Verminephrobacter eiseniae EF01-2: one gene and its partner. The protein of the gene in region 2 interacts with the protein of the main gene of each other region in a pairwise test. Links are inferred from orthologs where the notes say so. Each region holds a gene or a part of one and is shown on either strand. Other genes may lie near its edges.

Evidence for each region.
Region 1: the proteins of VEIS_RS22045 (region 2) and VEIS_RS12545 interact in binary tests that used the Escherichia coli proteins (3 or more experiments, as listed by UniProt). The link is inferred for Verminephrobacter eiseniae EF01-2 from one-to-one orthologs.

The regions. Positions count from the first base shown.
Region 1 is NC_008786.1:2,906,988-2,910,637, reverse strand. What follows is about bases 881-3,650. They hold VEIS_RS12545 (helix-turn-helix domain-containing protein), read right to left. Parts: upstream 2,868-3,650; coding sequence 1,893-2,867; downstream 881-1,892. Other genes in these bases: pobA (4-hydroxybenzoate 3-monooxygenase), read left to right, coding at 3,176-3,650; VEIS_RS12555 (HlyD family type I secretion periplasmic adaptor subunit), read left to right, coding at 881-1,406. In the rest of the region: more of VEIS_RS12555, read left to right, coding at 1-880. UniProt on the Escherichia coli protein: Transcription factor that regulates the expression of several genes involved in the transport and metabolism of L-arabinose. Functions both as a positive and a negative regulator.
Region 2 is NC_008786.1:5,040,812-5,046,355, reverse strand. Bases 2,328-5,111 are described here. They hold VEIS_RS22045 (tyrosine recombinase XerC), read right to left. Parts: upstream 4,396-5,111; coding sequence 3,259-4,395; downstream 2,328-3,258. Other genes in these bases: VEIS_RS22040 (DUF484 family protein), read right to left, coding at 4,438-5,111; VEIS_RS22050 (CobW family GTP-binding protein), read right to left, coding at 2,328-3,250. Outside these bases: VEIS_RS22060 (STAS domain-containing protein), read right to left, coding at 1-1,054; RNA polymerase-binding protein DksA, read right to left, coding at 1,091-1,864; more of VEIS_RS22050, read right to left, coding at 2,180-2,327; more of VEIS_RS22040, read right to left, coding at 5,112-5,169. UniProt on the Escherichia coli protein: Site-specific tyrosine recombinase, which acts by catalyzing the cutting and rejoining of the recombining DNA molecules.

The sequences.
Region 1 (3,650 bases), 2.1 Mb from region 2 along the record:
AGACCCTGGCCGATTTGTGCCGCCGCTACGGCGCTGCGTTCAGCGCAGCCTGGCGCCAGCGCGATCAGATGCAGCCTGTCGAACGCCTGCCCCATGAGGCGCAGTTCTTGCCGGCCGCGTTGTCGCTGCAGGAGACGCCGGTCTCGCCCGCGCCGCGTGTCGCGCTGTGGCTGCTGATCGGCTTTGCCTCGCTGGTGCTGCTGTGGGCCAGCTTTGGACATATCGATGTGGTGGCCACGGCGCAGGGCAAGGTGGTGCCCAACGACCGCACCAAGACCATCCAGCCTTTCGAGACCGCCACCGTCAAGGCCATCCACGTCACCGATGGCCAACAGGTCAACGCCGGGGACGTGTTGATCGAGCTCGATGCCACCAGTGCGCAAGCGGAGCAGGAACGGGTGCAGGGCGACTTGGCGGCGGCCAGACTGCAAGTGGCGCGCGGCCAGGCCATGCTGGCGGCGTTGGACAGCGGGCGCGCGCTGCGGCTGAACTGCCCGGCGCGGGTCGATGACGCCCGGTGCACCCAAGCCCGGCTGCTGCTGGCCGGGCAGATGGCCGAATACAGCGCCAGGCAAAGCCGCATCGAAGCCGAAACGGCCAAGCGCGAAGCCGAACTGCGCGGGGTTCGGGAGTTGGTGCACAAATTGGAGCAGACGGTGCTGATTGCCAAACAACGCGAGCAGGACTTCCGGCACCTGCTCGATCAGGACTTCGTCTCCAAGCACGGCTATCTGGAGCGCCAGCAGGCGCATATCGAGCAAGAAGCCGATCTGGCCCATCTGCGCAACCGCCTGCAAGAGATCGAGGCCGCGCTGCGCGAAGCCCATGGCCAGCGCGAGGCATCGATGGCCGAGGCCCGGCGCGCGAGCCTGGACAGCATCACCGACGGCCAGCAAAAAGCCGCAGCGCTGGAGCAAGACCTGCTGCGGGCCGATGTGCGCGGCCGGCTGATGCAATTGATCTCGCCGGTGGACGGCACCGTGCAACAACTGGCGCTGCACACGCTCGGTGGTGTGGTCACGCCGGCGCAGCCGGTGATGCTGATCGTGCCGCGCGACAACGCGCTGGAGGTCGAAGCCTTTCTGGAGAACAAGGACATCGGCTTCGTCAAACCGCAGCAGGATGCCCAAGTGAAGATCGAGACGTTCCAGTACACCAAGTACGGCACCATCCGCGCCAAGGTCGCATCGGTCTCGCATGACGCGATCAACGACGACCGGCGCGGTCTGATCTACTCGACCCGGGTCCGGATGGAAAAGGCCAGCATCGATGTGGACGGCCAGCCCGTTCGCCTGAGCCCCGGCATGGCCGTTTCGGTGGAGATCAAAACCGGCAAGCGGCGGGTGATCGAATATTTCCTGTCGCCACTGATGCAGCACACCAGCGAGAGTTTGCGCGAGCGCTGAACTGGCCGGGCACGGCGGCGCCTGGCCTGTGCACTGTGCACTGTGCGCTGTGCGCCAGGGTTGCCTGGTTGCCCGCCGCCGTCCGTACCATCGGGCGCCGCACGCAAACGACCGGATCAGCGGATCAGCACCGGATCAGGCGCACGACGTTGGAGATCTCCCGTATGAAAGCGCATTTCCGAGGCACGATCGCCGCGCCGGCTTGGGCCTGCGCGGCCACGGCCCCGGTCGCCCAGGCCCGCCGCCCAAGCCGCCCGCGCCGCCCATACCACCCGGCACCAGGTTTGTTGCCCGTGTTCGCAAAAGCATTCATGCGCAACGCGGTGCACGCGCCAAAGCGGAAGGCGTTTGCCTCGACAGTCTGGTGATCGCGCTGATTGCCGAAGGTCTCGGGCGGGCAAAGTACCCATGGGGGCCAAAGCATCTGCGCAGAGGCCGGGCGGGATGGAAAGTCACCGGGCCGGGCACCGTCACGAAGACCCGGGGTCACGAAGACCCGGGACCAGCGCGCTGTGCGCTCTTGCCGGGGGGTTGGCCCGGCCCCGGTGCCGAGACCTGCGCCCTGAAACTGCGTGGCGACAGGCCGGCATCGCGGGTGAAGGCGCGGCTGAAGTACGCCGGGTCGGTATAGCCCAGGGTGTCGGCAATCGTGGCGATGCTCAGGTGGGTGTAGGCCAGGTTGCGCCGCGCTTCGCGCATCCGCCGGGCCTCGATCAAACGCAGCGCAGACACGCCGGTGCTGGCCCGGGCCACCCGGCTCAGGTGGGTCGGCGAAACACACAGCGCGCGGGCGTAGTCGGCCACCCGCCAGGGCTGCGCAAAATGCGCCTCTATCAGTGCTTGCAGCCGCTGCAACAGGTCCGACTCCGGTGCGGGCGTGCTTGCGGGCATGGCGGCGGGCGCGGGCGTGGACATATGCGTGGACATATGCGCGGGCGCATGGACAGGCACCTCGGCGGGCGCGTTGTGCGCCATGGCCCGGGCCGTCCAGCCGAGCAAGCAGGCGCTCAGCCCGCGCAGCACCAGGGCGCGGGCTTTGGAGCGGCCGGAAAATTCCTGCCAGATCTGGCCCATGGTCTGGCGGATCCATGGGTCGGCCCGCACGATCGCGGGCCGCGCCAGATCCCGCCGCACATCGCCCACGCGCACGAAAAGCTGGTCCATGAACTCGTCGGCCAGCGTGGTGACCCAGCCCTGCGTGTGCGGCTGAAAGCGAAAGGCGTGCACATGGCCGGGGGGCACGTTGATCAGCGCGCCAGCAAAAAGCGCCTGCCGGTCGCCGTCCAACTGCGCGCTGCCACTGCCTGACTCGATCAGCAGCAACTGGTGCAGCCGCAGATGCCGGTGTGGCGCCAGTTCCCAGCCATGCAGCACCGAGCGCGCGGCAATCGTCTCGCAATGCAGCACATCGGGCAGATGCCGGGACTCGCCGAACAAGCTGTATGACTGAATGCCGTCCATGTTCGGAATATGCATGTTTTGGATGAATCCGGCTATTGAACCGGCTGCCTGCGCCACGTATCGTCCGGCTCCTAGTGTCGCGTCACCGATCATCTGTCGGTCTGCGCTGGCCATCGAAGCGCATCGCGGCGTTGCATCGCTTGCCAATACGCTCGGTATTGGCTGCGCGCTGCGCCTTGCGCTGCGCTCCGATGGCTGCGCGCAGCCTACGACATCTGATCGGTGACGCGACACTAGCGCACAGGTTGCCGCCGCGCCGGCAGCACCAGACGCCAGATCATCACGACATCAACGCACGGGAGATGCCCATGAAAACCCGGGTCTGCATCATCGGCGGCGGCCCTTCGGGGCTGCTGCTCGCGCAGTTGCTGCACCTGCAAGGCATTGACAGCGTGGTGCTGGAGCGGCAAAGCCGCGAGCATGTGCTCGGCCGCATCCGCGCTGGCGTGCTCGAGCATGGTTTTGCGGCGCTGATGCGCCTGGCCCGATGCGGCACGCGCATGGACCAGGAAGGCCAGATTCATCACGGCTTTCTGATCGCGCATGAGGGGCGGCTCGACCGGATCGATTTGCACAAGTACAGCGCCGGCAGTTCGGTGCTGGTGTACGGGCAGACGGAGCTGACGCGCGATCTGTACGCGGCACGCGAGCGCATGAACGGCAGCGTCATCCACGACGTGCAAGCGGTGCAACCCCAGGGGCTGACCAGCGCCAGCCCTGCGGTGACCTATCGCATCGGCCAGGAACTGGCGCGCGTGGACTGCGACTTCGTCATCGGCGCGG
Region 2 (5,544 bases):
GCATGGAGAACCACAGCGGCGCCGAGCGGCTGTAGCGGGCGGCAAAGTCGATCGACAAGTTGTCGAAGCGGTCATGTTGTCCGATGGCGCGGTACAGGTCGAACAGCGTCATCCAGATGCCCAGTTGCTGCTCGGGCGTATCCTGCTGGCGCTGGGCCAGCACTTCCAGCAGGCCGGTCTCCGTTCCTGCGTGGTCGCCGTTGGCAAACCGGATCGCGGCTTCTTCCAGATCGGGGTCGTGCACGAACTCCTGCGCAGGCGGTGCCGGTGCGGGGGGCGTTGCCGCAGGGGGGGGCAAGGAGGGCTTGTCAGGCCGGCGTCCCGCAGACCGGGGTGCGGCGGCGGCCGGGCCACCAAAGTCCAGTTCCCCATCGAACATCAGCGGCTCTGGCGCCGGCTTGGGCTCCGGCAGGTCTATCAGGCCGGCAGGGATGGTGGGGAGATAGGCCGCACCGTCATGGTGCTCGGGGCGGTGGGATGCGCCGGCATGGCCGGCGGGGGGGCGGGCTGCACTGGCCGGCGGGCGGGATGCGCCGGTGACGCCGGCAGGTGAACGAGATGCGCCGGCAGACGAGCGGGCTGCGCCGGCGCGCAGGGCCTCCAGATCGGCAGAAACCGTTGGCATGTACGCCTGTGGGGAGTGCGGCTCGTCCTCCGGGTCGTGCTTGCTCTTCCACCACTGCTGCGACATCTGCGCTTCGATCTCGTCGATCTTCTTGAGCGTGACCGCGCGCTCGTCGGCGCGTTCCTCGGCGCGTTCTTCGGGCGCGATCACGCTGCTCTGAAAGAACGAAGGCCGCGCCGCAGGGTCTTCGATGCGCTGGCCATGCTGTTCGCGCTGGCGCAGCTTGCGCAGTTGATCGAACTCGCGGCGCCGCACGAAGTCATTGTTGCGCTTGCGCTCGATCATCTCTTTGAGCATCTGCTTGCTGTACGGGCTTTCCTTGTCGTCCGGCGCCGCGTCGAGTTCGCCCCAGTCGACCGTAGGGTGGCGCACGAACCGCACCACCTTCGATAGCAGTCCGCCGGCAGGAGCGGATTCTTCCTTGCTCATGGTTCGGAACCTGTGTTCATCTGGTCTGGGTCAGATTCAGTCGCCAAACATCTTTTGCTTGAGCTCGCGGCGTTGTTGTGCTTCCAGTGACAGCGTGGCCGTGGGGCGCGCGATCAGGCGGGCCACACCAATGGGTTCGCCGGTTTCGTCGCAGTAGCCGTAGTTTCCGGCGTCGATGCGGGCGATCGACTGCTCGATCTTCTTGAGCAGTTTGCGTTCCCGGTCGCGGGTGCGCAACTCCAGCGCATGCTCTTCTTCTATCGTGGCCCGGTCGGCCGGGTCGGGCACGACCACGGTGTCTTCGCGCAGGTGCTCGGTGGTTTCGCCGGCGCTGTTGTGGATGTCCTGCTTGAGCTGCGTGAGCTTGATGCGGAAAAACGCCATCTGCTTGTCGTTCATGTACTCGCTGTCGGGCATGGCCATGACTTCGGCGTCGGTCAACTCTTGGGCAGACTTGGTTTTCCAGTGGTGCGCCAGCTTGGGGTCTTTTTTGATCGCCATGTAAGTGGGCTGTGCTTGCGCGGTGGTGGGCATGGAGTGACGGTAGCTGGCTTTGGCAGCAGTCGAGGCCACTGTCTGCGCCATCGATGGTACGGTCAATTGGGCCAGTCGTGCGGAAGGCCGAGTCGTGCGCACGGGTACCTGCGAACCGGCTTGCAGCACCGCCGGGGCCGCCGCGCTGGCCTTGGGTGTCGTTGCAGCCGCCTTGGCCGGGGTCTTCGCAGCGGCTTGGGGAGCCGCCGGGGCGCTTTTCGCCGCCGCAGGGCTTGCCTTGGCGGCCCCTTTGGATGGGCTGGTATCGGCTTTCACTTGGCTGGTCTCCTGGCAATACGGGCAATCCCTCGACTGTGGTACAGCCAAGGGCGGGCGGACAACCCCTTGGCTGTGGTGCAGCCAAGGGCAGAAGGTCAATCTCCTGGCTGCACCACAACCAGGAGCGGTCGGACGATCCCCCCCCCCGGCTGCGCCACGGCCAAGGGCCGATGGCATGGCTTGCGGGAAAGGTTACCGGGGCGCTGCTTTTACCGGGCCGCGATTGTATCGATCTGTACTGATACCCACAAAACCGTTGCGCATACGACACAGGCCCCGGGTCGCGCCGGGACTGCCGCAGCGCCGGCCCCTTCAGACAAGGCTTTGTTCCAGCCCCTGCAAGAAGATGTCCCGGGGCAGGTCGATGCCAATGAAGACCATCTTGCTGGTGCGGGCCTCGCCGTCGGCCCATTGCGGGCCCAGATCGCTGCCCATGAGTTGGTGCACGCCCTGGAAGATCACCTTGCGGTCCGTGCCCTTCATCTGCAGCACGCCCTTGTAGCGCAGCATGCGCGGGCCATAAACGTTGACCATTGCGCCCAGGAAGTCCTCCAGCCGGGCGGGATCGAACGGGCGCTCCGAGCGGAAGACGAAGCTCTTGACATCGTCATCGTGGTGATGGTGGCCCGGGCCGCCATGCTGGTGCGAGGGGTGGTCGCAATGCGCGCCATGCGCGTGCTCGTGGTGCTCATGCTCATGCTCGTGCCCATGCCCGTGCGCGTCTTGTTCGCTCAGGAAGTCCGGATCGATGTCGAGCTTGGCATGCAGGTTGAAGCCCCGCAGATCGAGCACCTGCCCGATCGGCACGGCGCCAAAGTGCACGGCCTGTATCGGCGCGCGCGGGTTCATGTGTTTCAGGCGCTGAATCAGCGCCCGGGTTTCCTCGGCGCTCACGAGATCGGTCTTGGACAGGAAGATCTGGTCGGCAAAGCCCACTTGGCGCCTGGCCTCCTGGCGGTCGTTCAGTTGCCCGGTGGCATGCTTGGCGTCCACCAGCGTGATGATGGCGTCGATCAGGCAACTCTGGGCGACCTCGTCATCCATGAAGAAGGTCTGCGCCACCGGGCCGGGGTCCGCCAGGCCGGTGGTCTCGATCACGATGCGCTCGAAGTCCAGCAGGCCCTGGCGCTTTTTGCTGGCCAGCAGTTGCAGCGTTGCGCGCAGGTCTTCGCGGATGGTGCAGCAGATGCAGCCATTGTTCATCTGCACGATCTGCTCTTTGGACTCGGTCACGAGGATGTCGGTGTCGATGTTTTCGGCGCCGAATTCGTTCTCGATCACGGCGATCTTCTGGCCATGGGCTTCGCTCAGCAGGCGCTTGAGCAAGGTCGTTTTGCCGGAGCCAAGAAAGCCGGTAAGGATGGTGACGGGGATCAGGGACATGGGAGGCCTCATGGTTTGCCAACGGCGTCGGGGAGTTTAGCGGGGCCGGTGCTGCGTGATCCTGGCCCGGACGGGCTGGGGCGCTTTTCGGCGGCATGCGCTGGCCGCGTGGGTGCCGGGCCTTGATCGGGCGACGGCATTTTGTGCGCCCGTGGATGGGTCGCGTCATAGACCCGGGCCAGGTGCTGGAAGTCCAGCCGCGTGTAGACCTGCGTGCTGGTGATGCTGGCGTGGCCCAGCAACTCTTGCACGGCACGCAGGTCGCCGCTGCTTTGCAGCAGATGGCTGGCAAACGAGTGGCGCAGCATATGCGGGTGCACCGGGCTGGGCAGCCCGGCCCGCTGGCTGCGCTGGCGCAGGCGCCGCCAGATCGACAGGGTCGTCAGCCGCGCGCCGCGCCGGCCGACGAACAGCGCCGCGTCGAGCCGGGCCGCGCCGGCCGCGCCGAACGGTTTGGCGCGCAGCGCCAGCCAGGCGCGCAAGGCGGCGCTGGCCGCGCGGCCCATCGGCACGCTGCGGCGCTTGCTGCCTTTGCCAAGGACATGGACTTCGCCGGCCTGCAGGTCGACCCAGCCGCGCCCCTGGCGCTCGGTGTCGGCGTTGGGCACGGCATCGAGCCCGGCCAGTTCGCCCGCGCGCAGACCGCTGCCGTAGAGCAGTTCGGCCATCGCCGCGTCGCGTATCTGTAGCCAGATGTCGGCCTCGGTAGCGGCGCCGGCAGCGCCGTCGAAATCGGCCAGGCGCATGGCCTGGTCCACGCCCAGCGCCTTGGGCAGGGGCTTGGGAGACTTGGGCGCGCGTATGCCCAGCACCGGGTTGCGCCCGATCAGTCCCTGCCGCCCGGCCCAGATGAAGAACCCGCGCCAGCCCGACAGGATCAGCGCAATGCCCCGCCCGCTGCGCCCGGCGCTGTGCATCTGCGCCACGAAGCGCCGGATATGCGCGTCCGTCAGTTGCAGCAGCGGCAGACTCAGGCCCGCAGCAAACCGCGCCAGCTTTTCCAGGTCCAGCCGGTACAGCGTGAGGCTGCGTGCCGCCAGGCGCTTTTCCACGCGCAGATGCTCCAGATAGCGCTGCACCTGCGGGTCGGGCGCAGGTGGCGCCGACGGTGGTGGTGATGGCGGTGATGCGGGTGCGTCGGCCATGGTCTGGGTGCCGCAGGGCTGTGCCGGGCGACTGGTGCGCGGTCAGCGCAGACGCAGCAGCGCTGCACTGGCCAACTCTGCAATGCGCGCGAGGAAGTCGGTGCCCATGGCGGCGTCGAAGCGCTGCGGGTCTGGCGAGCCCAGCACCAGCAGGCCAAAAGCGGGGCTGGCGCTGTCGACCGCGCCTTCGCGCAGCGGCAACAGGGCCAGCGACGCGGCCGGATCGCCCGCCTGCTGCGCCAGCCAGAGCGCGGGCTCGAAGCCCAGGTTGGGGCCGCAAAACGGCATCGTGAGCGATGAGGCCAATGCGCGGGCGTCGTCGCTGGCGCCCTGGCTGAAGCGGGCATCGATGCCGGGTTCCCCCATGCCATCCAGGCCCTCCAATCCTTCCAGGCCCCACAGGCGCAGCGCGGCCTGTGGTATGTCGAACAGGGTGCGCAGACCATCGACGACGGCCTGCGGCAGCCCGCCCCGGTCCTCGATCTGCAGCAGCGCCGCGCTCCACTGGTGCAACTTGTGCGCGATGGTCGCGTTGTCGGTGCTGTTGCGCACCATCTCCATGATGCGCTGCTCCAGGCCCTTGATCTTCTCGCGCAGCATCTCGGCCTGGCGCTCTTGCAGGCTCACGGCGCGCGCGCCATGCGGGTTGGCGATCTGCACGCTGGCCAGCACCTGGGCATGGCGCTCGAAGAAGCCCGGCGTGCGGAGCAGAAACTGGGCGATATCGTCTTCGGTGATCGGGGCAACGATCGGCGGGAGGGTAGGAGCGGTCATGGGCAGGAGGGAAGTTCGATCTGGCCTTCAAACACCGTGGTGGCAGGGCCGGTCATGACAACGGAGTCGGTGGCGGCGCCACTCCAGGCAACGCTGACCAGCCCGCCGCGCATGGCGACCTGCACCTCGGAGTCCAGCAGCCCCAGGCGGATGCCGGCCGACACGGCTGCGCAGGCGCCCGAGCCGCAGGCCAGGGTCTCGCCGGCGCCGCGCTCGAACACCCGCAGCCGCACATGGCCCCGGTCGACGACCTGCATGAAGCCCGCGTTCACGCGCTGCGCAAAGCGCGCATGGTTGGCGATCAGCGGGCCGATTTCGGGCACCGGGGCGCGCTCCACATCGTCCACCAACTGCACCGCATGCGGGTTGCCCATG